DNA from 2 places in the Ruminococcus sp. AF37-20 genome. Region 2 is predicted to be linked to the other one. Evidence: a T-box and tRNA genes for the amino acid it is inferred to sense, from the RefSeq annotation. Region 2 holds a T-box; the other holds one or more tRNA genes.
The links. A T-box is a leader RNA that pairs with one kind of tRNA and senses whether it is charged. The one in region 2 lies ahead of tyrS (tyrosine--tRNA ligase), so its partner is inferred to be a tRNA-Tyr.

Region 1 (14,896 bases), on a different contig from region 2:
GATAGGTCCTGCAACGAGTTGTGGGAACATGGATACATACAAAAGAAATCTGCCGAATTTTTTCTGCGGCTTGACCTTGCCCCAATAGCAATCGACGGTATAGGAAATAGTCTGGAACGTATAGAAAGAGATACCGATAGGCAAAACGATATTAGGCACCGGTATGCCTAGACCGAACCAATTGTTGAGATTTTCCACAAAGAACGCCGTATACTTGAAACCGAACAGCACCCCAAGGTTAAAGACAAGCGACCATGCAAGCGCCGCTTTTGCCTGCCAGCCTTCGGGGTGTTTTTCTATCACCCGACCATTTATGTAGTCCACAAGGGAGGAAACTATGAGGATACTCACCCAGACAGGCTCGCCCCATGCGTAAAAGATAAGTGAAAACACCACCAGCACTGCATTTCTTATGGCTGTACTGCGTGTGATAAAATAGCATATCAGGCACACAGGCAGGAAGAAATACAAGAAAAAAAGATCCGCAAATACCACAACAAAACTCCTAACAAAAATTGATAAAACTGCCAAAGTCGGCTCATTCCGACAAAAGGCGATACACATTTAAGTATATCACTGAACACACTAAAAGTCAATTAAAACAGAGGTCTGCGGAAAGTTTTTCGGTTATGCACAAAAAAAGCCGCACAATTTGTACGGCTAATAATATGAAAATTTATTCTTTACAAATTGAATGAATAACCACAAACGGGACGTCGTATTTCTGCAAAGCAGAAATTGCACCGCTCCCCTACAATAACATTGATAGTATTTATCAATACTTTATTTTCAGGGTCTTACCCGGAACGCTCACGCCGTCTGACAGTGTGATAGGGAGCTTTTGCTCCTCAGAGAAGCCGATAGTTTCGCCGTCTTTAAGCTCAACGCCCTCAGAAAGCACATACTCGGAGATAGAAAGCAAAAATCCAAGCAGGTCGTTAGGCTGTTTTGGAGAGTCAACTATCTCCATTTCCTCATATCCAAAAAATCTCATGCCTGATGTGAAAGCGCAAAGACCTGTTTTAGCAAGATACATACCCGTGTAGATAAGAATAGGCATCGGATACTCGCCGTCTTTGATAGTTTCAGCAAAGTTCACATAGAAATTCTTCTCATAAACTGTCGGGTCTTTATAGATACCGATAGCGTTATCGAGCTTGAGCAGAGAGCTTGCCACCTTTGCAAAGAGGATAGCCTGCTCAACAGCGCTTGTTTTATTCATTACAGCGAGCATAACGTGCGCCTGATGCTTAGCGACCTCGTTTGCACCCTCTTTCCAGAGAATGTTATACTTTGCCGCATTTTCAGCTTCCTTGTTAGGAACCGGATTAGGCATAAGTGAGCAAGCGACCACCATATCGCCAACCTTGAATACCATAGCGTTGTCTTTTACATCGTCCTGCGGAACGATGTTCCAATCGTCTTTCAGAAACTTTTTAAATCTGAGCCAATCCATGTTAGCGTCTGTGTAGAGAACGAAGCCTGCAAGGACGTTGCCTTCCTTTTTATCGTCCTTGGTTTCCTGAACGTTTTTGTTTTCTTCTGACATTTTGTTACCTCCATAAGATAAAGTCTGTTGAGGTCATTATAGCACACTTAGGGAGAAAATGCAACAGGGGGAGGTAAATGAGGAATGAGGAATTATGGTATCGCCTGCGGCGATGATTTTTTTGTAGGGGTAAACAGCGTTCGCCCGTTGATTTAACACTTTTGCGACATACTGGTGCGACCTTTGGTCGCCCGCTTGTTTTTTTGTCCTTTCTTTATCGCCCTTCCCCTTTATAATTTGTATACCATGTACCTGCACAAAAACGCCGTTCCGACTTCTCGTCAGAACGGCGTGGTTATTATTCTGTTACCGCTGTTTCCTCAGCCTGCTGTGTTTCAGGCTCGTTGAAAGGCAGCTTCACTGTTATGGTCGTGCCTTTTTCCAGTTCGCTTTCAAGCTGTATCTCACCGCTGTGATATGCGACTATGTGCTTTACTATAGAAAGCCCTAAGCCTGTGCCGCCTGTCTGCTTTGAACGGCTTTTATCAACTCGGTAAAAACGTTCAAAGATTCGGCTTTGATGTTCGTCGGATATACCTATGCCTGTGTCGCTGAACACTGCCACGGCTTTGCCGTCCTCTGCGCCGACCGTTACTTTAAGACTTCCGCCCTCACGATTGTACTTTATGGCGTTGTCCATGAGATTTAAAAACAGTTCTGTGATGTAGCTCTGATTGCCGTATATCCGAACAGGTTCGCCCTCGACGGTCATTGTGACCTCTCTGTTATCTGCCTTGTGACGGAGTATCTCCTCTACGTCATGGGCGGTTTTCAGCAGGTCTATCTTATCGTTTAAAACGTGTTCCTGCTCCTCTATCTGGGAAAGCCTGATAATATCGTTTATAAGATACAAAAGTCTTTCACTTTCACGATATATCATACCGCCGTATTTCTTCACGTCCTCTTCCTTGGTGAAAATGCCGTTTTCAAGAAGCTCGCCAAAGCCTTTTATGGTGGTAAGCGGAGTTTTAAGCTCGTGAGATACGTTGGCTGAGAAGTCACGGCGTATCTGCTCGCTTTGTATCTCCTCTGTTACGTCAACAAAGAAGATTATGATACCAAAATCAAGGGTATTTTCGCTGTAGACCTTATTTGCAAAGGTACGGTAAAAACGGCTTTTTTCTGTGATGATACCGTTTGCTGCACCGCTTTCCTTGGCTTCTTCAAGCAGACCTATTATCTGCTGATCGTTTGTCATATGGTCTATCTTGGTATGCTCCGCAGGGTCAAAGCTGTTGCCGAGAATTTTCAAGGCGCTCTTATTTACCGAAAGCACTGTCATGTCCTCGTCAAGAAGTATCATGCCCTCAACCATATTTTCAGTGATAAGTGATATTTTTTCTCTCTCTGCCTTTATTTTATTCATGTTCTTATGTATTCGTCCCATAAGAACGTCTGCATTTTTTATGATAGGTTCAAGTTCTTCATAAGGCGTTTCAAACTGACCGATATTCTCGTTTCTCAGATCAAGCTGTTTTACAAGGGAATTTATCGGCTTTATCATGCTTTCTGAAAGCTTTATGGAGATTATGGTGGTGATAAAGATTATTCCTCCTGCGAACACCACAAGCATTGGTATAAAGGCAAGGAACACCCCTGCAAGGTTTTCCTTATCTGTAGAAAATCTCAGCACGCCGCCGTTATACTTTATGGCATAATAATATGTAGTATATCCAAGAGTTTTGGAAAATCTTGTGGATTCGCCCTCGCCATTTGCCATGGCCTCTTTGAACTCTTCACGGTCGGAGTGGTTTTCCATTTTGGCGGGATCTGCTTCAGAGTCATATTTTACATTGCCCTGTGCGTCGATGAAGGTGACACGGACATCATATTCTACCGATCTTTCCAAAATATCAGCCATTTCTGAGGGTTTATTGTTTCCTGCGGCAACGAGCTTTGCAGCGGATTTAAGCTCATTTTTAGTGAAACGCTGATAGGTAGAATATCCAAGAGAGCCTGCTACTAAAAGGAAAAACAGCACTGTACATGAAACAAGTATCGTCATGACTTTATAGAGTTTTTTCTGCATATGCTGTTCCTCCTTATCTGAGAATTTTTATATTTTGTAGCCTATGCCACGGACTGTTTTGATAAGATCCGTACAGCCTGCGGCTTCAAGCTTTTGTCTAAGGGTCTTGATGTGCATATCAACAGTTCTTGTTTCCCCTGCAAACTCATAGCCCCAGACCATTTCCATAAGCTTATCACGGCTCACGGCTATGGACTTATGGCGCATGAGATACATCAAAAGCTCAAACTCCTTATATGTCAAAACGACCTCCTGACCGTTATATGTACAGATACGTCTTGAAGCGTCAAGGGATACACCCTGTTCTTCTATTACGTCAGCTTCGGCATTCTGCTTGCCTGCACGTCTTAAAACGGCTTTTATTCTTGAAAGCAGTTCCATTACGCCGAACGGCTTTGTTATATAGTCGTCTGCGCCCATTTCAAGCCCTGACACCTTATCAAGCTCGCTTGATTTTGCGGTGAGCATTATAACAGGAACGTCCTGAGTGCGGCTGTCTTTTTTGAGCTTTGAAAGTATGGAATAGCCGTCCTCGTCAGGAAGCATTATATCAAGAAGCACCAGCGAAGGCTCTTTGTTTCTTATCTCTTCATAAAACGGTTTTGCTTTTGGAAATGCTTTCACCTCATATCCGCCCGATTTAAGTGCGCAGGATATAAGCTCTCTTATTCCGTCATCGTCTTCTACACAATATATAAGTGCCATAGATCTTACCCCTTTTCGTTAAAACTCTTTAGCAGGCAGAGCGTATTTCTCGCTGTAGCGTTTGACCTGTCCGTCAAAGCCCTCGCCTGAATTTTTAAGCATCTGAACATACTCGTGGACGTCAAAGCTTTCGTCGTTTTCCTGTATAAGACAGACCGCTATATTTGAGCAATGGTCTGAAACTCTTTCCAAATTTGTGAGCAGGTCGGAGAACACAAAGCCCATTTCTATGGTACACTCGCCTGTCTGAAGCCTTTTTACATGGCGGTTTTTAAGCTTTGTTCTTATCTTATCCACCACTTCCTCAAGCGGTTCAACTCTTGTGGCAAGCTCCAGATCGTGCTTTTCAAAGGCTTCCATGGCGATATCCAAAACATCTCTCACGGCACTGCACATGACTTTTACTTCGGCTGTTGCCTGTGATGTGAAATTCAGATCCTTCTGCTGTTTTTCCTCGGCAACGGACACCATATTCATGGCGTGGTCGGAGATACGCTCAAAGTCGCCTATAACATGAAGTATAGTAGAAACTGACTGAGAATCCTTTGCAGAAAGATCTCGGCTCGAAAGCTTTACAAGATATGTGCCGAGTCTATCCTCATAGAGGTCGACGGCTGCTTCATTTGCGGCTATCTGCTCTGCCTTTTCCTTATCGTACTTATCGACGCAGATGCTCATTGCCATGTCTATGCTTTCTTTTGCTATCTCGCCCATGCGGTTTGTAAGCTCTCTGCACTTTTCAACTGCAAAAGACGGTGACTGGAGAAATCTTTCGTCAAGAAGCTTGAACTGCTCTTCGATATTGTCCTTATTTCCCTCCCCCTCTTTGTCTTTGACAGTGAGGTAGGCAAGCTTTTCAAGGACTTTGATAAATGGCAGAAGCACGATAGATGTTGACAGGTTGAATATAGTATGCACAATAGCTATCTCCTTTGCTCCCACAACTCCGTCAACGAACGAGAAGCCGATAAAGGCGTTGAGCAGATAGAAAACTGTCAGGAAAAGCACTGTTCCTATTATATTAAAATAGAGATGTACGACTGCCACACGCTTTGCGTTTTTGCTTGTGCCTATTGATGAAAGCAGAGCTGTTACGCAAGTACCTATATTCTGTCCTAAAATTATAGGAAGCGCTGAGCCGAAGGTTATCGCACCTGTGGCTGAGAGAGCCTGAAGGATACCAACGGAAGCAGATGAGGACTGAATGACAGCGGTAAGAAGTGCGCCTGCAAGAACGCCCAGAATAGGGTTTTTGAACCAGAGAAGCACTTCTGCGAACTCAGGAACGTCTTTAAGAGGTGCGACTGCACCGCTCATTGAGTCCATGCCGAACATGAGCACTGCAAAGCCTACGAGTATAGATGCGATATCCTTTTTCTTATCGTTTTTGGAGAACGTCAGCATTGCAACGCCTATTATCGCAAGGATAGGCGAGAACGAGGACGGCTTGAGCATTTTAATAAGAAAGCTGTCGCCGTTAAGTCCTGACAAAGACAATATCCACGCTGTTACGGTAGTACCGATATTTGCGCCCATTATAACGCCTATGGCGGAATGGAGCTTCATGATGCCTGCGTTTACAAAGCCCACCAGCATTACTGTGGTGGCTGAGGAGGACTGAATGACCGCTGTTACAGAAAGTCCAAGCAACATTGCCTTGATAGGGTTTGAGGTGAGCCTTTCAAATATTTTTTCAAGCTTTCCTCCTGCGAGTTTTTCCAGCCCGTTACCCATTACATTCATTCCGTAAAGGAACATTGCAAGACCGCCTATAAGGGTCAGAACATTAAAAATCGTCATACTGACACTCCCTGATAATAATTTTACACTATTGTTACAATGTTTACAATGAACATTATACAACATAATTGTAAAATAACAAATCAGGCTGAGTAAAATCTGAGTAAAATCGTACAAGAAGAGCAAAAAGGCGGTATTTCCGCCTTTTATAATGATATTTTACATGATCCTTTCTGTTTTATGGACGCCTGTTACGGAGAATACCACCCATTCTGCGATATTTACCGCATGGTCACCGATACGCTCGAAGTATTTTGCCACCATGAGGGTATCTATAGCTTTTTCACCGTTTGCTTTATCGGCTGCTATCTCGTCGATTATCTTATCCTTGGTCTTTACAAAAAGCTCGTCTATTTTATCGTCAGAGCTTATGACCTTTCGGGCGAGGTTCTCGTCGTCGTTCACATAGGCGTCGATAGCGTCGTTCACCATTTGTGTGGCGGCTCTTGCCATTTCACTGATGTCGCTAAGATCCCATTTCTGCTTTTTCTTTATAAGCCGGATATTCAGATCTGCAATATCTGCTGACTGATCGCCAACACGCTCGATATCGGTTATCATTTTAAGTGCAGCGGACACACGTCTGAGATCCTCGGCAAAAACAGGCTGCTGCTGCAAGAGCAGGTTAAGACAGATCCTCTCTACCTCACGCTCCGCCTCGTTTATCTTGGCGTCAAACTCCACCGTTTCACGGGCAAGCTTTGTATCCTGCTCTTCAAGAGATTTTATTGACATTGCGATTATCTGCTCTGTCATTGCTGCCATAGAAAGCAGCTTTTTGTTAAGCTCGCTGAGCTTATTGTCAAAATTCGCACGCATAGATATTTCTTCCTTTCACCTATATTTCCAAAGCGTTTATCCAAAACGTCCTGTGATATACTCGAGAGTTTTCTGTTCCTTAGGATTGGAGAAGATACGCTGAGTTTCGTCGAACTCGACTATCTCGCCATGTAGGAAAAAGGCTGTTTTATCGGATATACGGGTCGCCTGCTGCATATTATGGGTGACGATAACGATAGTGTAATTCTTTTTAAGCTCTGTGGCAAGCTCCTCTATTTTGATAGTGGAGATAGGGTCAAGGGCTGATGTAGGCTCGTCCATAAGAAGCACCTCCGGCTTTACGGCGAGGGCTCTTGCGATACAGATACGCTGCTGCTGACCGCCTGACATACCCAGGGCTGACTTTTTAAGTCTATCCTTTGTTTCGTCCCACACGGAAGCCTGACGGAGAGTTGTTTCGACTATCTCGTCAAGGTCGGCTTTTTTCTTTATGCCGTGAGTTCTTGGGCCGTATGCGATATTATCATATATGGACATCGGGAAGAGGTTTGGTTTCTGGAAAACCATTCCCACACGCTTTCTAAGCTCGGTTATTTCCATATCTTTATAGATATTCTCCCCGTCAAGGGTAAAATCCCCTGTTATCTTACAGCCCTCCACGAGATCGTTCATACGGTTGAGGGATTTAAGAAGAGTGGATTTTCCGCAGCCAGACGGGCCTATGAATGCGGTTATTTCCTTTTCGGCTATGGACAAGTTTATGTTTTTGAGAGCCTGAAAATCTCCGTAAAAGAGATCGCAGTTTTTCACCTGCAGTTTTGGCTGTGTCATTTATCAGTTTCCTCCTTTGGAAAGCTTTCCGGCAACAAGGGACGCAAGTCCGTTAAGAAGCAGGACTACTGCCAGCAGAACAACTGCTGTAGCGCTTGCTTCGTTCATATAAAGTCCCTCGTTTGAAAGTGAATACATATGGATAGAAAGGGTACGTCCTGAGTCGGTAAGACCTGCATACTTGGCGATAGTTCCTGCGGTATAGATAAGGGCGGCTGTTTCGCCGAAAATTCTTCCCATTGCAAGGATAACGCCTGAGAGGATACCGCTTATGGCAGGAGGCAGAACGATAACGAAGATAGTTCTGAGCTTTCCTGCGCCAAGTCCGTAGCTGCCCTCACGAAAGCTGTCGTCTACAGATTTCAGCGCTTCCTCAGTAGAACGGATTATCAGTGGAAGCACCATTATCGCCAATGTGCAAGCTCCTGAGAGCATTGAGAGCTTCCAATTAAGTGCAAGCACAAAGAACATATTTCCGAAAAGTCCGTACACGATGGATGGGATACCTGAGAGTGTTTCTGTAGTAAGTCTTATGACTCTGACGAATTTATTGCCTTTCTTTGCATACTCAACGAGATATATTGCGCAGAATATGCCCAGAGGTGCGGCTATTGCCAGGGACACCAGAAGCATTTCAAAGGTGTTCACGATAGCGGGGAGCATTGACACGTTCTCGGTGGTATAGGTCTTAGCGAAAAGGGACGGTTTCAGATAAGGAACGCCCTTTATCACCACATAGCCCACGATAAGAACGAACACGCTTATGGTAAGCACGACCGCTATTTTGGTTAGGATATTAAACACCAATGACATGGGGTGTGTTTTATAGGTTTTCATTCTGTCTGACATTTTTATCACCCTTTATCCTTTCTGTTTGTGACAAGGTTAAAGCAAAGGTTCAGAAGAAGAATGAACACGAACAGCACAACGCCTGTTCCGATAAGGGCGTCATAGTGAAGTCCCTCAGCATAGCTCATTTCGATTACGATATTGCCTGTGAGGGTACGGACGCTGTCGAGAAGGGAGTGGGGAATGATAGTGGAGTTTCCTGCTATCATGATGACTGCCATTGTTTCGCCTATTGCTCTGCCCACTGCGAGGATAACGCTTGCCAGTATGCCTGACTTTGCGGCAGGGAAAACGACTGTTGCAACTGCTCTTTCGTGTGTTGCGCCAAGGGCGACTGCGCCCTCGTAGTAACTGTCAGGAACTGCTTTAAGTGCGCTCACGCTCATGCCCACGATAGTAGGAAGTATCATGATACCGAGGATAATGGAAACTGTAAGCACGCTGTTTCCTGTTCCGCCGAAAAGGTTTCTTATGATAGGAACTACAACTACCATGCCAAAAAAGCCGTATACAATGGACGGTATGCCTGCAAGAAGATTTATAGGAGGCATGAGCCACTTGAAAAGCTTTTTAGGACAGAACTTTGCCATATAGACAGCCGTTAAAAGTCCAATCGGCACACCGATAATTATTGCTCCTGCGGTGCAGTAGAGAGAGCCGACTATCATAGGGAAGATACCATATGAAGCAGGGACGTTTCTAGGGCTCCAGTCTGTGCCGAAGAGGAAGTTTCCCACGCCTATTTCGGCGATCGCAGGACAGCCTTTAGCGAACATGAAGATACATATTACTATTACCGCCGCAACTGAAACGCAGGCGCAAAGGAAAAACAATGCTTTCATTGCTTTCTCAAGCAGGTGGGAACTTTGTTTTGCTGTTGGCTTCTGAGCGGCTGTATTCGCTGCCACCGCTGTGTTTTCCGTCAACGTAATTATCACCTCTGAAAAATTTTCACTTGTTTTTTTGCTCAGACAAAGGGGGCGACAATTTGCTGTGCCGCCCAAAGTTTTGTCTTGTGCAAATCTTTATGGAGAATTAACTTGATAGCTTATTTGCTTTCGTCAGACCATGTTGTCTTTGAGCCTGTATAGATAGCCTTTATCTCGTCCATTGAGATATCGTCAACTGCGTTATCCTTATTTACGATAACTGCGATAGCGTCCTGAGCGATAGTTACAGACTTGATACCCTGTGAAAGCTCGTCATCTGAGATATCTCTTGAAGCCATACCGATATCAGATGTGCCGTTGATAGCGTCCTTGATACCTGTTGAGGAGTCTGACTGCTGAACGTCTACTGTTACGTTTGTGTTTGCCTTCTGATATGCTTCTGCCAGCTTTTCCATAACCGGTGTTACTGATGATGAACCGCTTACTACTACCTTACCGGAAGCGTTGTTTGAAGCGTAAGCTGCTGCGCTCTTGTCGATCTTTATGTAGCCTGCCTTTTCGATGATATCCTGACCCTCTGAGCTGAGGATATAGTTCTCAAAGTCCTGAGCGGCGTCTGAAAGTCCGTCTTTAACAGCGATATTGAAAGGTCTTACTATTTTATAATCACCGCTTTCGATAGTTGCTGTTGAAGGCTCAACGCCCTCTACTTTAAGAGCCTTTACTGTATCGTTCAGTGAGCCGAATGAGATATAGCCGATAGCGTTCTTATCTCCTGACACCTGAGTAAGTACAACGTCTGTTGACTTACAGATAAGGGCGTCTTTCTTTGTGTTATCGGTCTTGTTGCCGTTTGAATCTTTTTCTTCGATACCAGTCAGCTCTATGAATGCGCCTCTTGTTCCTGAGCCGTCTTCACGGGAAATAACTGTGATCTTGTCTGAGCTTCCTCCGCAGCTTGCGAGCATTGTGGCTGCAAGTGCAACTGATGTAAAGATCGCTGCCAGTTTTGATGTTCTTGTTTTCATGATATAAAACCTCTTTCTTATACTTGCCCTTTGGGCTTTTTGATTTGCACCTTTTCTCTCTGCACCCTGTGTGCAGGTCTTCATGTTATTTCTATTCAGGTGATATACTTATGATACATCAGCATTGTAAAATCAGTAACCGAAGTAAAGTAAAGTCATTGTAAGATGTTTGCAAAGGAATTTACACACAAAAACGGGCTTTACACTGCTATGCACAATGTAAAATCCTTTGGGCAACATTGCACAAGGCACGCCTAGCGGCTTTGTACGCAATCTGCTTGCAGATTTTCCGTTATCTTGCACAGAAACTCCTTGAAATACGGAAGTATTCCTGCGTCGTTTCTATACAATCTAACGAAAAATCTGACTACGCATCTTACGCACAATCCTTGTGCAATGTTGCCCATATTTATACAAAAAAAGCGCGTTCTCGCAAGGAAAACGCACTTTGTAAAATCGGTGATATTCTATTTAAAATCAGTAGTTCTGTTCAAGAACAACTGAGCCGTCTGCCTTATTATATGCGGCGCTGTAGCCGTGACCGTCTTCTGTAAAGAAGTAATAATACAGGAAGCCTGCATCCTCAGTTCTGTATTCATATGAAGACACCTTGCCGTCTATCTGAGCTGTGATAGCGGCGACAGCCTTTGCAGAATCTCCGCTCTCAGCTGATGTAGTTGTTGTAGTTTCGTCAGGCTTTGAGTCTGCTGTAGTTGTGGTAGTTGTTGTAGTTTCTGTATCTGAGGCAGTTGTTGTGGTAGTTGTCGTTGTTTCTGTATCAGGTGCAGAGGTTTCGGTGGCTGGTGTTGAGCTTTCGTCAGCCGGCTGTGAGGCAGTGGTATTTGTGTCGGTAGAAACTGCACTGCTCTCGGTATCGACGAACACGCCTCCCTTACTGTCGTCATCAGCGGAAACAGTTGTTTTTGGCTTTGCGGTATTAGTGGTCTTATTATTTGTTCCGCCAAAGCCGAAGATCTTATAGCCTGCGACTATAGCAAGAATGACCACCACAAGTATACCCACTGTGATAGTGGCAGTAATTGCAAAGAGCTTCTTTCTGGAAGCGTCATCGTTATCCTCTGTATCATCATCGGAATAATCGTTTTCATCGTCAGAATAACCGCCATTATCATAATTATCCTGATAATTCTCATAGCCGTCATTATTATCATGGCTATCAGCTATTGGTGCGGAAAAAAACTCTGTAGGCTCTTCCGGCTGTTTAGGCACGGTAAAGGCTCTTGTTTTCTCTTCATACTCCTGTGCCTCCTGCTTTGTGAACACTCTTGTTCTGTCGGCATCGTCGGCAGAGGTGAAATTCTGCTCCTCCTGCTTACTGTCTTGCGCAACAGGAGTGCTTTCGTCTATAAGCAGGTTATGGCAATACTTACAGAGTATTGCTTCTTCGGATATTTCCTTGTGGCAAAAAGGACATTCCTTTGTTTTCATTTTTACTTTCCTCCCGAATATTATCTGTTAAATATAATGATAACACAAACCATTTTAAAAATCAACAGGTTTCACCAAAATATCATCAAATTATACCATTCTTTTAAAAAAGGCTCTTTTATGGACATTATTTTTGATGTTTTCGTATGATATCACGGTATAATTTGTTGAAGAATAACATTTGTATCGCTTTTAAGCAGGATGTAATTGTGCAAGTATACAAAGTGATAAAAAACCTATTGACAAAACGGGCATTGGGGAGTATAATAATTAAGCTGTCTGATGACGCAGACAAATGCTTCACAGAAACATCTATGAAGCTCAAGGCACACAAAGCTTGGAACTTTTCCGTGGCTGGAGACTTTTCCCCACCGTGTGCAACGTCAACTACGAGGCGTAACTCAGTTTGGTAGAGTGCTTGGTTTGGGACCAAGATGCCGCAGGTTCAAGTCCTGTCGCCTCGACCACTTTATAAAAAAAATGAAAACAAAATAAAAAGTGCTTGACAAGTGCTTGGAGATATGATATAATAGATACCGTCAGTTCGACAGATCAAGCAATACAAGCTGGTGTAGCTCAGTTGGTAGAGCAGCTGATTTGTAATCAGCAGGTCGGGGGTTCGAGTCCGTCCACCAGCTCCATTATTTTGTTTTCATTCATATGGGAGAATTCCCGAGTGGCCAAAGGGGGCAGACTGTAAATCTGTTGCTTCTAGCTTCGGTGGTTCGAATCCACCTTCTCCCACCAAAAAGCTCGCAGACTTCTGCGGGCTTTTTTTGTTTTATCTTGACAGTTTTGGCTATGGTATGATATAATCGAAAAAGATCAGAATGTCATAGGGTGGTAGAGTTTATGAAAAAGCACGTTTTGATACTTTTTGCGGCGGTCATTTTCACGCTTACACTTGCCGGCTGCTCGTCTAAATATGATGCTGAGGACTTTATCGGAAGCATTCCTAGTTTTTTCATAACCCTGTAAAGACTTTCAAGACAGCGTGTATACCCTTGTTTCCTGAGACGATGCCATAGTTCGGGAAGCTCAAGTGTCGGGTTCCGTTTGTGATACCTTTTGATAAGATCTATTTCTTCCTTGGTATGCTCATTGGGATGATGATGCGGTCGGCGTGATTTAACTGCAAGGGACTCCACACTTCCGTCCCAGCGTTTCAGCCAGAAATATATATATGAACGTGATTTATTGTATTTTCTGCTCGCTCGGCTCACTCCATATTTCTTTGCGTAATTCATTAAGGATTGACGAAACTTCATATCTTGTGTTATAGTTTAGATATTAGAGTGATTGTTGAACCAGGCGGTGAAGGGATAGTAACTGGCTTTCCTATTAATCGCTAATTATGAGAGGAGATTAAAATGGTAAAAGACGCATATGATATGTTCTTCAAAAATATCTCTATGCAATTTCATGACGACTCTCTTGTGAATGCTCTTGTGGAAGATGCTGAAGAACTGGCGAAATATGGAGAAAAACGGGTGGCTCTTGAAAATTTTTTGGAGAACGTTTTAGCTAATGAGGTTACGATTTCAAAAGAAGCTGTCACTTTAGCAGAAAAAGCATTCAGTGATGCTCCAAATGATTATGATATAGAGCTAATAAACGAACTGAAAAAAACCGATGTTACGTAAGGGGATGATTTGGATGCCAATGGACAAAAAAGATCAACTTGCAGAATTAATTTCAAATGCGGAAACTTCCTTTTATAATGGGCAATTACAAGAGGCGTTCAGTCTTTCTTTATCAGCTATAAAACTCGATGAGAACTGTGCAGATGCGTATCAGTGTGCTGCAAATGTTTGTATGTCACTCAGCAGATACGAAGATGCAATTGAGTATTATCAAAAAGTTCGAATATATATAATGTTAATAACGCAAATCGAAATGAACTTATAGTTAGTAATATTGTAGACTCAATGTCGGATTCAGATATTATGAGCTTTTTGACCTACCAGAATGCTGGTGGAATGAACACCGATTTTACGAGTGTCAAAAGTGCGTTGAAATGGGATCCGATTTATTACAGCAGAACTGCTAATGCTAGTTATGGAATTGGTTTGGCAGCAGTTATACTCAGCAATGAAGCCATGGGCTATAACTCTCAAATTGTTTTTATTACTGACAGCAGTGTATCAGTTGACAGTAGATTTCTTAAGTTTGCAATAAATAACAAGATACCTATTTACTTTTTCTGTATTGGTGATTTTAATACAGCTGCATTGATAGGTTATGCACAGCTGACAGGCGGCAAGGTATACTCTGCTAAAACCGCTGCTGAAATAAATCAAAGCTGTAGTGAAATAGGTTCAAAGACCTTCGCTGGAGAAAAAGACACTGATGGTGACGGTTTTACAGATATTGAAGAAATGAGCGGACTTATTGTAAGCTCAAATTGCAAAATTGTTAATACCGATTATATGAAAGCTGACACGGATGATGACGGCCTTGATGACAATGAAGAAGTCGATGTTGAGCTTACGAAGGTTGAAATACCTGGCAAGCAGGACAATCCTTCAACGTTCAAATACTATCATCATGTGAATTCTGACCCCTCTAAAGCTGATACTGATGGGGATGGGCTGGACGATATGGAAGATTTTGATCCAACCAAACCTCTATCGAATGATGAACGAAATATATATGACTTTTTCAATAATGCAGAAGATTATGAAATAAGATATGTACTTGAAAATCCTTGGATACAGCAGTTAGGTACGCTCAAAGGCATAGAATGTGTTAAAATTTGCAGGAAACATTTAGTTGATCGAGACCTTAAGAAAATCGAAAATGAGATGATTACTGCAGGTATAATGTCAAATCCAAAAAACGGAAAGCCTATAGATAAAATAATGCAATTTTTGTGCGGACATTATGGGAACCCTTCCACAATGCTGTTCTCCGAGTATGAATTGTATAAAAATAATATTAGCTTCTCTCAACTCATTGAACTGTCTTGGAATGTATGGAGCAATGA
Region 2 (14,896 bases):
TGCATAGTCAATCCACAGCAGTCCGTTGCCTTATACTTTGTTCCGCCCCAGACATATCTTCCGCCGTTCATGCTTGCGGCATAATCAACGGCTGTTTTTATTCTTGCTTTTCTCTCAGGTGTACGCTTCACACCTTTTCCTACCTTGACGTACTTACCCTTATGATCGCCTTCATTGATAAGGACATAATTTGCTCCGCCGACATTCTTGCTCTGACCTGCCACACGCTTATTTTTATCGGTAGTGAGAGTACCTGACACAGCCACAGAGGCTTTTGTTTTTGAAGATTTCTTGAACATACCGTTTTTAAAGCTATAAAGCTGAACGTTTTTATCTATATGATAGTATGTTTTTGCTGCTGTCTTTACGTTGAGAATCGACGACTCTGACTTGGCACTGCCATTTACTGCTTTGACAGTGACTTTATATTTTGTGGAAGCTTTAAGATAAAGCTTGCCGTCATCGGTTATATTTATATAGTTATCCTTTTTCAACGCCTGCCATGTATATTTTCTTACATAGCGTCCGTTTACATAGACCTCAAATGTAGTCTTCGATGAAAAGCTTGTGAGATTTTTTACTCCTGCTTCTATTTTGTTTGAATACGCTTGTCTTTTTATCAAAACAGGTTTTGTCATCGAGTCAGCAGCAGAAGCTGTTATAACATTCACATAAGTCTTAGCGGATCCCTGCGGTGCAAATGCCACAAAGCTTATCATTATAACTGATGAAATTATCACTGCTGTTATTTTTCTTATTATGTTGATAACGGATCAGTCCTTTCCAGTTTTTGTATTCATGTACTTATACGATTTCATGTATATTATTATACATCGTTAATTATTACAATCTGTAATAATTAAGTTTCTATTTTGTAAATACTTATGGCAGTATTATACGTTTCTGTTTATTGTTAGTATACAAATCTCCTATTTTAATTCAGTTATTAGCGTTTTCTTACATTATTATGAACATCATATCATTTTTTATTAATATTATATAAATATAATTTATGACAATCTTACAAATATAAGAAAAACATCATCTTATGGTTTGGTAGATTTAATCAAGCAAATTCTATAAATTGGTATTAGTCGTTTGCACCATTTGCGAAAACGTTTGCTACTATAAAATTACAGCGTTCTCAAAGATTGAGAACGATATGTGAAAACTAAAATTATTTTGCGTAAATTAATTGTGAAAAGTGACAAAAAAGCCGTTCACAATCAGTGAAAAAGTTCTGAAAATTAATTTTTTATAAATAAAATATTGCGAATACCATTGACAAACATAGTTTACTGTAGTATAATTTCATTAGAAAATACAGAAAACGTTTAAGTTCAGTTACGAGGTATATATTTATAGTGGGTATAATGGAGGTCACGCTGATGAAAAGCATTAATTTTATGGGCGACAATGGTTTCAAAGAAGCACTTGAGAGCGTTGGTGTAACTGCAAGCAGCAGTATCAGCAGCGAGAAGATCTCGGGCTGTTTTAAATATGTTACGGCTGACGATATGTGTATTATTACTGGATACTGCGGTGACAGCCATATCGAAGTGCTGGAGCTTCCTTTTGAGCTTCGCGGCAAAAAGGTCATAGCTGTTGCAGGCGGTGCTTTCGCACATCTTTACGACCTTAAATGTGCTGTTATCTCAAAGGACGTTGTTATCATCGGAAGAAAGGCATTTTACAAATGCTGTTCACTGGTGAATGTGACTATACCTGAGAGCGTAAGGTTTATTGGTGAGATGGCATTCTGCGGTTGTGAATCTCTGAGATTTGCGACTATACCTGATGGAGTGGAAAGGATACTGCCATTCACATTCTACAATTGCGACAGTTTGGAGAGAGCTGACCTGCCTGAGAGCGTAAGAGAGATCGGCGAGTCTGCATTCGGTTTCTGCTCTTCAATGAAAGAAATTTGTCTTAATGAAAATATAGTTTCCATAGGAAACGGAGCTTTCCAGAACTGCATTTCTCTGAGAGAGCTTGAGATACCTGCAGCTATGATCGAGATCGCAGAGAATGCTTTCACATTCTGCTCAGGTCTGGAAGCGATCTCTATACCATTTGGAATCGAGGCTGTTGGCGACTACGCATTCTTCGGCTGCTCTGCTCTGAAAAAGGTTGAGTTCGCAGGATCTGTAAGAAAGATAGGCGAGTGTGCATTTGCACTTTGTGAGAAGCTCGAGAGCGTTTATCTTCCTGATTCCGTTAGCAGGATAGGCAAGAGAGCGTTTGCTCAGAATACTGTAGTTAAGACAGTGAGGATATCAGGCAAGATCGCTTATGTTGGAAGCGAGGCTTTCCGTGGCTGTAAGGCTTTGAGAGAAGTTGTTATCCCATCATCTGTAAAGAAGCTTGGTGCAAAGGCTTTCGTGGATTGCTCTGAGTTAAGAAGCGTTGTTATTCAGCATGGTGCCGATGGCATTGCGGAGGACGCTTTTGAGAGAGGTGCAGCCTTGATCACTGCTGACGCTGTTCCTGCACTTGATGACGAAACATTCAGGATAGCCGAGGCTGTTTACAACAAAAATTTCGCTTTATAAAATATATAACCTCTGGATCGGGGCGGCAGCTTTTAAGTTGCCGTCCTTTTTCTGTCTATTTGCAGGTGGGATATAATAATTCAAGTCGGTAGGATATAGGTCAATGTCAGTGGTACATAAAAAAAACGAGCAACCAAAGGTCGCCCTACGATATGTAAACAAAAAAAAATACGCTCTGCTTAACGCAGAACGTATTCAGTGGGGTGGGTAGTGAGATTCGAACTCACGGTCTTCAGTGCCACAAACTGACGCGTTAGGCCAGCTACGCTATACCCACCATACATATTAGAAGAAAATACTCGCAGCAGATTTTCATCTGGAACGAGTTTAATGGTACGCCATACTGGATTCGAACCAGTGACCTACCGCTTAGAAGGCGGTTGCTCTATCCAACTGAGCTAATGACGCATACTGTACTCATTAATATCTCAAACTCGGATAAAAGTTTAAGATATATTGGAGCGGGTGATGGGAATCGAACCCACATGACCAGCTTGGAAGGCTGGAGTTCTACCACTGAACTACACCCGCATACTGCCTGACCAGGCTTTTTTGGTGGTCTTTCAAGCTTACCGCTCAATCAACGATATTTATTATACCACTACAAGAGCCTTTTGTCAAGCACTTTTTTATATTTTTTTCATCTAAGCTCAACTTTGTGCAACTTTACTTATTTGCTCTTCTTATGTTGTTTCATTTTATTCACTATAACATCTTTGAACAAAAAGCCAACGATACCTGCTACGAGAGCTACTCCAAGCACCACAAGTGCAACTGTGAAGTTGCCGCTTTTTACATTGCTCCCCAAAATCGTTGAGAGCATTATTGCCGGAAGTCTGCAAGGCATGACATAATAGAAAAAATCCTTCTTGCTTATGGGAGTCAGGGGGACGATATATGAGATAACGTCCTTGGGTATTCCCGGTATGAGATAGAGGATTATAAGGATAACGGTTAGCTTTTTCTCATTTTGCAGGAATTTGAATTTTTTTAGCTGTTTCTCGTCAACAAAGGCTTCCACTATCGGTCTGCCAAATTTTTTCACAAGCACGAATATTGCCATTGTGCCAAGGAGCGTACCTAAGAATGATAGCAACCCGCCCCAGAACCAGCCGAACAGCACTCCACCCACAACTTGTATAGGCGGTATGACCGCTATGACCACTTGAAGAGCTTGTATGAAAGTAAAGATAAGCACTCCCACAATGCCACTGTAGTTATCAAGCTTACGCTCCAAGGCTGCAATGCCTGCCTTGCTGTGAAGCGCTTTTATAAGAGGTATACACGCCACTATAGCCATTGCTATGACCGCTATTATTGCAACAAGGCTTATTATCTGTATTTTTTTCTTGTGCCTTGCAGTTTGTATTTTCGCCTCGTTTAATATTTCTTTCTCTTGTTCTTCGTTCATAAAAACGTCACCGTCATTTTCTTCTGAGTATTTTTTTCCTAAACCAATTTATGTACATATCTGTCAGCTGTGTGAGGGCATAGTCATAAATAAAGAAAAACAGGTTTGCCGCCGCCCACAGAACAAGCACGGCATACTTGCCGAACATCTCCATGCCCTCGAGCATATCCACCGAAGTAAAGATATACTGAAATGCCAAAAAGAAGATGACTATCGCCACATTGAACAAAGCGAGCTTTATTGCCCACACCAACAGGCGGTTTTTCTTTTGGTCGAGATAATATTTAAGTATTGGATAATACCCCATGAACAATATAAAAAGCAGGGTTGCTTCGTAATTTGGGGTCACGAAAATGCTCAGCAGGCTCACTGCGCAATAGGTGGCTATCGCCCAGTTTTTATCCACCTCCACTATCATCACAACCATCATAAAGCCTGCGAAGGTAGGGATAGTATAATCGAGCATGGGCAAAAAGCTGCTTGAAAACATCAAAAGCAGGCAGACAGCAGAGCATATGCCGCCAAGTGCCACTCGAAAAGCTATTTTATTTCTCATGGGTCTTTAGCAGCACGGTATAAGGTCGCCGCCCATCATTTCACAGCAACAGTCTGCACAGCAAAGGGAGGAACAGCAGTCAGGACCGCTCATGCCGCCTGCTCGGTAGCCTTGGGTTGGGTTGCCGCTCATATAGCCGCTTCGCTGTCTGTTCATTTGTGCCAGCACGCTTTGGTACTCCATGTTATTTGGGTCGAGCTGGACGGCTCTTGTGAAGTTGTTATAAGCCTCATTGAGCCAGCCTCTGCGGTGGCAGATAGTGCCTTTGAGGAAATACCACTCGGCATTTCTTTCGGAGGATGACACGTTATCAAGTATCTGATCTGCCTGTGTGTAGCTTCCGCTTTGGATAAGGCTTCTGATATAGCCTGAGTCAAAGCCCTGTGAGGAGGCATAGCCGTCATAGCCGCTTTCTGCGGACTGGTATCCTCCCCCACGTCTTGAAGTCATGATCTGATCGTAGGCAGCGTTTATCTCGGACATTTTCTCCTCAGCTACGTCAGCTAGGGGGTTATCCTGATACTGGTCGGGGTGATATTTTTTCACAAGCTCTTTATAAGCTGATTTTATTTCAGCGTCTGAAGCTGTTGGGGATACACCTAAAATTTTGTAAGGGTCTTTGGAGATCATTGATCGTTATTTCCTTTCCTGTTATTGCGGAATTTTCCGCTCTTTATTTGAGTATAGACATTTTTAAGTCCAAGATACACGATATTATCAAGTATATCACGATATCTTTTAAGATCGAGCTTCACATAGATATCTGCCATTTCACCCAGGGTGAAGTTTATGCTGTCATCACAAAAGGCGTGAACTTTTTTGAGATATTCCGCATTTATGCCCTCGGCAGGTGGAAATTTTCCAAGGAGCGGATTGTAGCTTTCACTCTCGTGGTCGTCGGGCAGGTCGTCAAGAGCGTCGCAGATATAGATAAATCTGCCGAGGAGGTAGCCGAAACGTTCAAGGAGAGGTCGGCGCTCGTCCTGCCCGGTGCAAAGATTCCCTGCAACGGCTTGCATCATAAGTGCGGTAGGCTCGCAGGCAAGGTCTATGCCTGCTGTTTTTTCACGCTCTATTTTATTTTGCAATTCCATTGCGTTTTCAACGGCAGGGGCAAGATTTGGATAAAGGCGAGCCGCTTTCTTATAGGGCTTTTTGAAAAAAGGCAAAAGTGCAAATGCGGCAAGCTTGCCTTTTAGCCCTTTATCGGCTATATCGTCACGGAGCTTATGATATGTGAGTATCACGGCGGCTGAGGACGTATATTTAAGATTACAGGTACACTTTGCGCACATGGTCTTTTTAAGAGGGTGTGCGATACAGCGTTGCTTTTCTGCGTCAAGCTTCACTCCCCTCACAGAGAAATCCATAAGGGAGAGAAATGCGAAATCGTAACTAAGGGTAAAGCGTGTCACAAAGCCATAGCGTCTGCCCATATCCTTACAGAGTCCGCAGTAGACAGCTTTATAGATATCATATTCAAACATTCGCATATAGGGTTTGAAAGGGCGGACATATCCGAACATAGGCACTCCTTAGGTTTTCGTTACTATACATTATAAAACACGATTGTGTATATCCCGTGAAATATATAACATTATACAACAATTTTAAGATAAAAGTCAATAATTTTTATGATAAAAATAAGGGTGGGGTAATGGAGGAATCGAAAAGACGGACGGGATAAAAAAATAGGGCAAAATACAAAAGGGCGACCAAAGGCCGCCCCATATATCAGGTTTTTATAAACAAACGCCGGGATCAGGTCACAGCAAACTGTGAGTTATAGAGATCGGCATAGAAGCCGTTCTTTGCCATAAGCTCATCATGACTTCCCTGCTCTACTATGTGTCCCGAATCCATTACTATGATAGTATCTGCATTCTTGATAGTAGAAAGTCTATGGGCGATTATAAAGCTCGTTCTGCCCTGCATCATTTTCTCAAAGGCACGCTGTACCAATATCTCCGTACGTGTATCTATAGACGATGTAGCTTCGTCCAGAATGAGCATTGGCGGCAGAGAGAGCATTACTCGTGCGATACAGAGAAGCTGTTTCTGTCCTGCGGAGATAGTGCTGTAGCTGTCTGAGATAACGGTATCATAGCCCTTTGGCAGACGCTTTATAAAGCCGTGACAATGGGCTGACTTGGCGGCGGCTATCATTTCTTCCTCGGTGGCGTCAGGCTTTCCGTAGCAGAGGTTCTCTCTTATGGTGCCTGTTTTCAGCCACGTTTCCTGCAAGACCATGCCGTACATACTTCTCATGGAGTCACGGGTACAATCCTTTATAGGCTCGCCGCTTATGCGTATCTCGCCGCTGTCGGTATCGTAAAATCTCATAAGGAGGTTTATCATGGTGGTCTTGCCGCAGCCTGTTGGTCCTACGATAGCTGTACGCTGACCGCTCTTTACATGAAGGTTAAAATTCTCGATAAGCTTCACATCAGGCACATAGCTAAAGGACACGTTGTCAACGTCTAATGTGCCGTCAACGGAGGTAAGAACAGTAGCGTTAGAGCTGTCAGGTATCTCCTCTGTTTCGTCTATGACCTCAAAGACACGCTTTGCAGAAGCGAATGCACTTTGAAGCTCGGTGATAACGCCTGATATTTCATTGAAAGGCTTTGTATACTGATTTGCATAGGTGAGAAAACAGCTAAGGTTACCAACTGTGAAGCCCACGCCTTTTATTACAGAGAGTGCGCCCACGATACCGACAGCCATGTAGACGAGGTTGTTTACAAAACGTGTACAAGGGTTGGTGAGTGAGGAGAAGAATGTGGCGTTAAGTCCAACTTTCTGGAGTTTCAGGTTCACTTCTTCAAACTGCTCCTCGGCTTCTTCCTGATAGCCGAATGCTGTTACTACCTTCTGATTGCCTGTCATTTCCTCAACAAGGCTGGTCATGTCGCCTCTTGCAACTGATTGCTGGTGGAAAAGCTTGAATGTGTTCTTGGCGATAAATCTTGCGACAAAGAGAGACAGCGGAGTGAGGATAACCACGATAAGGGTTATTTTCACGTTGATAGAGAGCATGAAACCAAGTGTACCGAAAATTGTACATACACCTGTAAAGAGCTGTGAAAAGCCCATGAGAAGTCCGTCTGACACCTGCTCCAAGTCGGAGATTATACGGCTGATTATATCACCGTGAGGGTGGGAGTCGATATATGACAGCGGTAGCTTTTGGAGCTTAGCGAAAGCATCGTTTCGGATATCTCTTACCACACAATAGGTTATCTTATTTGTGCAGAGGGACATGAGCCACTGGGCAATGCCTGTGACGGTGACTGTTACGCCAAGCTTTATTATTATATTAATGATGCCGTCAAAATCAACCAAGCCCATTTCTACGATAAGGTCAACAGCGTTGCCCACGAGGATAGGTGCATAAAGGGTGGTGGCAACTGCTATGACCGCAAAGACCATGGACAGTATGAACAGCCACATATGCGGTTTTGCGTATTTGAGAAGTGGTCTGAGAGCTGAGGTATCAAGCTTGTTTTTTGTGCTTTGTTTAGCCATTTGCCTGCGCCTCCTTTTCTGAAAGCTGTGAAAGGCATATTTCTTTATATACCTCGCAGCCGTTATAAAGCTCTGAATGAGTGCCGATACCTGCTATTTTGCCATCGTCAAGAACGATTATCTTATCGGCGCTTTTTATAGATGAGATTCTCTGTGAAACTATAAAAACGGTCATACCGCTTGTTTTTTCGTGGATAGCTTTTCTTAGTCTTGCATCTGTGGCAAGGTCAAGGGCGGAGGCTGAGTCATCAAGAATGAGTATCTCAGGATCACCAACCAATGCTCTTGCAATGGTAAGTCTTTGACGCTGACCGCCTGAGAGGTTTTTGCCCTCCTGAAGTATCATCTCGTCAAGCTTATCAGGCTTTTTCTCAACAAAGTCCTTAGCCTGAGCGATATCAAGAGCGTTCCAGATATCCTCATCAGTGGCGTTTTTATCACGCCACTGCATATTGTGTCTTATAGTACCCTTAAAGAGAACGGCTTTCTGAGGGACGATGCCTATCATGCCTCTGAGCTGTGAGAATGGATACTCCTTTACGTCAACGCCGTCAACAAGGACTTCGCCCTGACGGACGTCATAAAATCTTGGGATAAGGTTGATAAGCGATGTTTTACCTGAACCTGTACCGCCGATTATACCGATAGTTTCGCCTTTCATGGCTTTGAAGCTTATATCCGAAAGGGAGTCGGCTTCGGCTGATGCGTACGAGAAGAAACAGTTTCTGAACTCAACGCATGGAGCGTTACCGTCAGTTGCGACAGGCTTATTATCCTTATCGGATACACTTGGCTCCACAGCGAAAACGTCATTTATTCTGATAGCGGAAGCCTGCATTTTGGTGATATTTGTAACGAGTATCGCCATAGCAAGGAGTGCTAAGAGTATCTGGTTCATATAGTTTACAAGGGCTATCACTTCGCCCTGTGAGATAAAGCCTGTATAAACCGTTTTGCCACCAAACCATATGATAGCGATGATAGCGAAGTTTACAATGACATATGTGGCAGGGTTCATAAGGGCGGAAATTCTTCCTGCGATAATCTGCTGACGTTTAAGCTCCTCGGTATTATCGGCGAACTCTTTCTCCTCGTCTTTCTGACGGGAAAATGCTCTGATAACTCTTGCGCCTGTGAGAGTTTCGCTTGTCATAAGGTTAGTTTTATCAAGCTTTTTCTGAATATTCTTATACTGCGGTATGGTGATGTGCATTATAAGGTAGATAACATAGGCAAGGCAAGGTGCGATTATCAGGAAGATAAGAGTAAGCTTCACTGAGATAGAGAATGCCATTATGATTGAGCCTAAAACGATAAAAGGCGAACGAAGAAACAGACGAAGAAGGATATTCACGCCCTGCTGAGCGGTATTGATATCCGCTGTCATTCTTGTGACGAGGGTATGGCTTCCAACGCTGTCTATTTCCGCATAGGACAGTGAATTGATATGCTTGAAGAGGTCACGTCTGAGGGCTGTTCCAAAGCCTAGGGACGCTTTTGCGGCGAAATACTGTGCGGTCAGTGAACACGCAAGTCCGCAGAATGCAAGCAATATCAGCACGCCACCCATTTTATAGATGTAGGGCTTATCTTGATTTTTTATGCCCACGTCAATGATATTAGCCATAACGAGTGGCACTGCAAGCTCGAAGCAGGCTTCGATAAGCTTAAACAGCGGACCGATTATGCTTTCTTTTTTATAGTTTTTCAGATACCTAAAAAGCTTCAGCATTTTTCTATCTCCCAACTAAATAAAATCATATAAATTTTATTATATCATATGTTTTTGTACATTTGTAGACGAATAAGTTAATTCTTTAAAAAAGTGGGGGGATAACGCAGGGGCAAAAAGTTCGCCCGTCTTTGTACACCGGCATGGTTTGTGATAATTCAAGCCTCGCACCTCAGAGCGGGACGCCGAGGGCGTCGTCCCCTACAATAATCATCGCCGCAGGCGATACCTTCATTCCTCACTCCTCATTCCTCACTTCTCACTTCTAAAAAAAGGGGTTGACAAAAGGGTGAAAGTGTGCTATAGTCATATCAATAGGTTTAAATGCTAAGACGGAAATAAGTAGCCTTTTGCGAAATTTCAGAGAGCTTTCGGTGGGTGTGAGAAAGCATTTCTACAAAGTGTGAATACATTCCTGAGCTGTTCGCTGAGAAAGCTTTTGCGTAAGGCGAAACGGTTTGCACACGTTACAGTGCTATGGCTTCGCTTTCTGCTGAGCCTGTAAGGTCGGGAGTTTCCCGATAAACTGAGGTGGTACCACGATAATTCGTCCTCTGACAGATATTCTGTCAGAGGGTTTTTTATTTATGTACCGCAAAAAAATAATACGGAGGTATGAAAAATGACAGTATTTGAAGAACTGAAAAGAAGAGGTCTTCTCGCTCAGCTTACTGATGAGGAGGAGATAAAGGAGCTTATCAACGCCGGCAAGGCGACTTTCTACATCGGCTTTGACCCGACCGCTGATTCGCTCCACGTTGGTCACTTTATGGCACTTTGCCTTATGAAACGTTTGCAAATGGCAGGCAACAAGCCTATCGCTCTGCTGGGCGGCGGAACAGGCATGATAGGCGACCCTTCGGGCAAGTCTGACATGAGAAAGATGCTCACAAAGGAAACTATCGAGCACAACGTTGCTTGCTTTAAAAAGCAGATGAGCCGTTTCATTGATTTCTCTGACGGCAAGGCTCTTGTGGTAAACAACGCTGACTGGCTCATGGACCTTAACTACATCGACGTACTTCGTGATGTTGGTGCTTGCTTCTCTGTAAACAAGATGCTTACATTTGAGTGCTACAAGCAGAGAATGGAAAGGGGTCTTACCTTCCTTGAGTTCAACTACATGATAATGCAGTCCTACGATTTCTACAGACTTTTCCAGGATTACGGCTGTAATATGCAGTTCGGCGGTGACGATCAGTGGGCTAATATGCTGGGAGGTACTGAGCTTATCAGAAAGAAGCTTGGCAAGGACGCTTATGCAATGACTATCACTCTCCTGCTCAACTCCGAGGGCAAGAAAATGGGCAAGACAGAAAAGGGTGCGGTATGGCTCGACCCTGAAAAGACTTCTCCATACGAGTTCTATCAGTATTGGAGAAACGTTGGTGACGCTGACGTCATCAAATGCCTGAAGATGCTCACATTCGTTCCTATCGAGGAGATAGAAGAAATGGAGAAGCACATGGAGGGTGCTGAATACAACAAGGCTAAGGAGCTTTTGGCTTACGAGCTGACAAAGCTTGTTCACGGCAAGGAGGAGGCTGACAAGGCTGACGCTGCGGCAAAGGCTATTTTTGCAGGCGGCGGAAACAGCGACGACATGCCTAGCACGACTATTGCGGCGGCTGACCTGACTGACGGCAAGATAGGTATTCTTACGCTTCTTGTTAAATGCGGACTTTGCCCTTCAAACGGCGAGGCTAGACGTCTTGTTACTCAGAACGGCATTGCGGTGAATGGCGAGAAATTCACTGACCCTAAGGGTCTTGTTGATCTCTCTGAGCCTGTTGTTATCAAAAAGGGTAAGAAGATCTTCCACAAGGCTATTGCGGAATAATATAGTGCAAAATAATTTCCACGGGTGGACAGAAGTTCACCCGTTTTTTGTACATAAATATATGGTATTTTGCAATATTCATAAACATTCACACAAAATACATATAAGGTTTAGCTATATTTAAAGTTATTCATATATACTTTTAATCAAAGGAAAGTTTACACGAAGCATACGAAAAAATCACGAAAAGAGGCGTGGATATGAATGGCAATCAGGAAGTGTTCAGACGGATAGAGAAAAAATATATCGTTGATGAACCGACTTATGAAATGCTTATAAAAAAACTCGAAGGGCATTTTGTCAGAGATAGATATTACAAAAGCACTATCTGCAACATATATTATGACACACCAAGTCATCAGCTTGTAAGAAGCTCCATTGAAAAGCCTGTTTACAAGGAAAAGTTGAGAGTGAGGAGCTACGGTGTACCTAATGATGAAGACATGGTCTTTGTGGAGCTTAAAAAGAAATACAAGGGTGTGGTCTACAAGAGGCGTATCGAGATGACCCTTGCACAGTCCCGTGACTTCTTTGCAGGCAGAGATATACCTCACAGAAATCCGCAGATAGAGAACGAGCTGAAATATTTTCTCAAATTCTATGAGGGCATTGCTCCTGCAATGTATCTAAGTTATGACAGGCTTGCTTACTGCGGTGCAGAAGACACGTCCCTTAGGCTGACCTTTGACACGCACATTCTTTACCGTGAGGAGCAAAAGGAGCTTGACAAGGGCATTTGGGGAAAAGAGCTTCTGCCTGCTGGCGTGAGGGTAATGGAGATAAAGATACCGAACGCTATGCCTCTTTGGCTATCGGCTATACTTGACGAACTGGAGATATACCCTGTGTCATTCTCAAAATACGGAACTGCGTATCTTAATGAATTTTCTGAAAAAATACATAAAGGTAAGGTGATAAGCTGTGCTTAATTCAACTACTCTTGCGGCTACTACTGTGACCACCACTGAAACGACCGTGGCGGCGATAACTACAAACGAATTTATTTTCTGCACTGCGGCTTCGTTGGTGCTTGGTCTTATAATAGCGTTTGCATTCAACTTCAGGCAGAAAAAAACAAAGAGCTTTATGATGACGCTTGCTTTGCTGCCTGTGATAGTACAGGTAGTGATAATGCTTGTAAACGGAAACATCGGTACCGGTGTGGCTGTTATGGGTGCATTCAGCTTGGTAAGATTCCGTTCTGTACCGGGAAGTGCCATGGACATATGCGCTATATTCCTTTCAATGGCGGTGGGTCTTGCAACAGGAACGAACCACCTTGCGTTGGCTCTTATGCTTGCTGTGTGCGTGAGCCTGCTGAACATTATTTACACGCTTCTGCCTATTGGCAAAAAGAAGTCGGGTCACAAGGAGCTTAGTATCACTATCCCTGAAAGCCTTGATTACACTGAGGTATTTGACGATATATTTGAAAAGTATCTTTCAGAATGTGAGCTTGTTTCGGTAAAGACCACAAATATGGGAAGCCTTTTCAAGCTGAGATACCGCATAGAGCTAAAGGGTGACGCTAACGAAAAGCAGCTTATTGACGAACTTAGATGCAGAAACGGCAACCTTGAGATAATGTGTGCAGTGGCAGCAGACATTGATGAACAATCATTCTGACAAAATAACAAAAGTATCCATAAGCAAAACCGCACAAGGCTAAAGCGGTCTTGTGCGGTTTTTTTCAACCTTTTTTACCATACAAGGGGGTATTTTTCATGAAAATTTCGGACACTAAAAAGATGGCAGCTATCACGGCGGCGTTTTTTATCACGGTAACTGCTTTTTCAGGCTGTTCAGAGAGTGCAAATTCTTCACAGACCGCAAGCAGCGCTTCGCAGGCGGCAAAGTCTGACATTGACGCAAGCATTGCGGCAGAGGACATTGACGTTGGATATGACGAGGAAAGCTCAGTAGGGATTACATTTGCTGATGGCAGTGCGGCTATAGACGGTGAGGGTGCGACCGCTGAGGGGGAAACTGTTACCATTTCGCAGGCAGGAACTTACATTCTTTCAGGCACGGCGACCAACGGCAGGATAATCGTTTCAGCAGACAAGACGGCTGAAATAAAGCTTATTTTCAATGGAGTTGACATAACTTGTGCTGACAACGCTCCCCTGCTCGTGAGCAAAGCTAAAAAAGTTTATATCGTGCTGGAGGACGGCACAGAGAACGTTTTGACGGACAGTGCAAGCTACTCTTTAGGAGAAGATGACAGCAACACAGACGGTGCTATTTTCTCCAAAGCCGACCTTACTATAAACGGCAGCGGTACACTTACTGTGAATGCAAACTACAAGCACGGCATAGTTTCAAAAGACGATCTTGTTATCACTGACGGAAATATCAATGTGACCTCGGCTTCAACCGCTATGGAGGGCAAGGACAGCATTAAGATATCTGGCGGAACATTCAACATTTCCGCAGGCACGAACGGCATAAAATCCACTAACACAGAGGCTTCTGACAAAGGCTTTATAAGCGTGACAGGGGGAAGCTTCACAGTAGTCGCAAACAATGACGCATTCGAGGCGGAAACCGTGCTTTCTATCGAGGACGGAAGCTTTGACATCACCACAGGCGGTGGAAGTGCAAACGCTTCTATGAAGTCTGACGGCACACCAAACAGCGATTGGCATAACAACATGGGAAACGGCGGCGGTGGTCCGAACGGCGGAATGGGCAGACCTGACGATAACAGAAACGGCATGGGCGATGACCCTCCTACAATGCCTACGGCTGACAACACAGGGCTGACTATCGAGGCTGCGGCTAACACTACTACAGACAGCGACAGCACAGATACAACGGACAGCACATCAACATCTGCAAAGGCGTTAAAAGCAGGCAGCGAGGTAAACATAAGCGGCGGCGAGTTCAAGATAGACTCGGCAGATGATTCTGTACACAGCAATGGAAACATTGTGGTAACAGGAGGAAATATTTCTGCGGCGTCAGGTGATGACGGTATGCACGCTAGCGGAAACCTGACCATATCCGATGGCACTGTAGACATCCCAAAGAGCTACGAGGGTATCGAGGGATCTATCGTGACAATAGACGGCGGCACCATATCAGTAACAGCGAGCGATGACGGAATAAACTGCGCAGGCGGAAGCGATACTGGATCAACAGACAGAATGGGGGCTGACCAATTCTCGGCACAAGAAGGTGTTGAACTTAACATCAACGGAGGAACTGTAACCATTGACGCTGACGGCGACGGACTTGACTCAAATGGCAATTTCACAATGGCAGGCGGTACAGT

Region 1: it encodes a tRNA-Tyr, which carries the amino acid that the T-box ahead of tyrS (tyrosine--tRNA ligase) is inferred to sense. The anticodon was not compared.

What each region holds. Positions count from the first base shown of each region.
Region 1 covers NZ_QTVE01000003.1:190,174-205,069, forward strand. The annotation lists gene DW015_RS03185 (MBOAT family O-acyltransferase) at 1-495, opposite strand, end outside; gene DW015_RS03190 (DUF4261 domain-containing protein) at 776-1,549, opposite strand; gene DW015_RS03195 (ATP-binding protein) at 1,848-3,578, opposite strand; gene DW015_RS03200 (response regulator transcription factor) at 3,606-4,283, opposite strand; gene DW015_RS03205 (Na/Pi cotransporter family protein) at 4,302-6,083, opposite strand; gene phoU (phosphate signaling complex protein PhoU) at 6,243-6,902, opposite strand; gene pstB (phosphate ABC transporter ATP-binding protein PstB) at 6,939-7,694, opposite strand; gene pstA (phosphate ABC transporter permease PstA) at 7,698-8,543, opposite strand; gene pstC (phosphate ABC transporter permease subunit PstC) at 8,549-9,385, opposite strand; gene DW015_RS03230 (substrate-binding domain-containing protein) at 9,592-10,461, opposite strand; gene DW015_RS03240 (hypothetical protein) at 10,939-11,910, opposite strand; tRNA gene DW015_RS03245 (tRNA-Pro) at 12,301-12,377, shown strand; tRNA gene DW015_RS03250 (tRNA-Thr) at 12,476-12,551, shown strand; tRNA gene DW015_RS03255 (tRNA-Tyr) at 12,573-12,657, shown strand; gene DW015_RS13705 (YgdI/YgdR family lipoprotein) at 12,763-12,888, shown strand; gene DW015_RS03260 (hypothetical protein) at 13,281-13,553, shown strand; gene DW015_RS03265 (hypothetical protein) at 13,573-13,818, shown strand; gene DW015_RS03270 (hypothetical protein) at 13,857-14,896, shown strand, end outside.
Region 2 covers NZ_QTVE01000002.1:129,681-144,576, forward strand. The annotation lists gene DW015_RS01775 (C40 family peptidase) at 1-740, opposite strand, end outside; gene DW015_RS01780 (leucine-rich repeat domain-containing protein) at 1,389-2,552, shown strand; tRNA gene DW015_RS01785 (tRNA-His) at 2,752-2,829, opposite strand; tRNA gene DW015_RS01790 (tRNA-Arg) at 2,884-2,960, opposite strand; tRNA gene DW015_RS01795 (tRNA-Gly) at 3,010-3,083, opposite strand; gene DW015_RS01800 (VTT domain-containing protein) at 3,223-3,963, opposite strand; gene DW015_RS01805 (hypothetical protein) at 3,977-4,519, opposite strand; gene DW015_RS01810 (DnaJ domain-containing protein) at 4,526-5,149, opposite strand; gene DW015_RS01815 (DUF5685 family protein) at 5,146-6,045, opposite strand; gene DW015_RS01820 (ABC transporter ATP-binding protein) at 6,281-8,047, opposite strand; gene DW015_RS01825 (ABC transporter ATP-binding protein) at 8,040-9,779, opposite strand; T-box leader at 10,100-10,337, shown strand; gene tyrS (tyrosine--tRNA ligase) at 10,402-11,619, shown strand; gene DW015_RS01835 (polyphosphate polymerase domain-containing protein) at 11,820-12,548, shown strand; gene DW015_RS01840 (DUF4956 domain-containing protein) at 12,541-13,245, shown strand; gene DW015_RS01845 (carbohydrate-binding domain-containing protein) at 13,344-14,896, shown strand, end outside.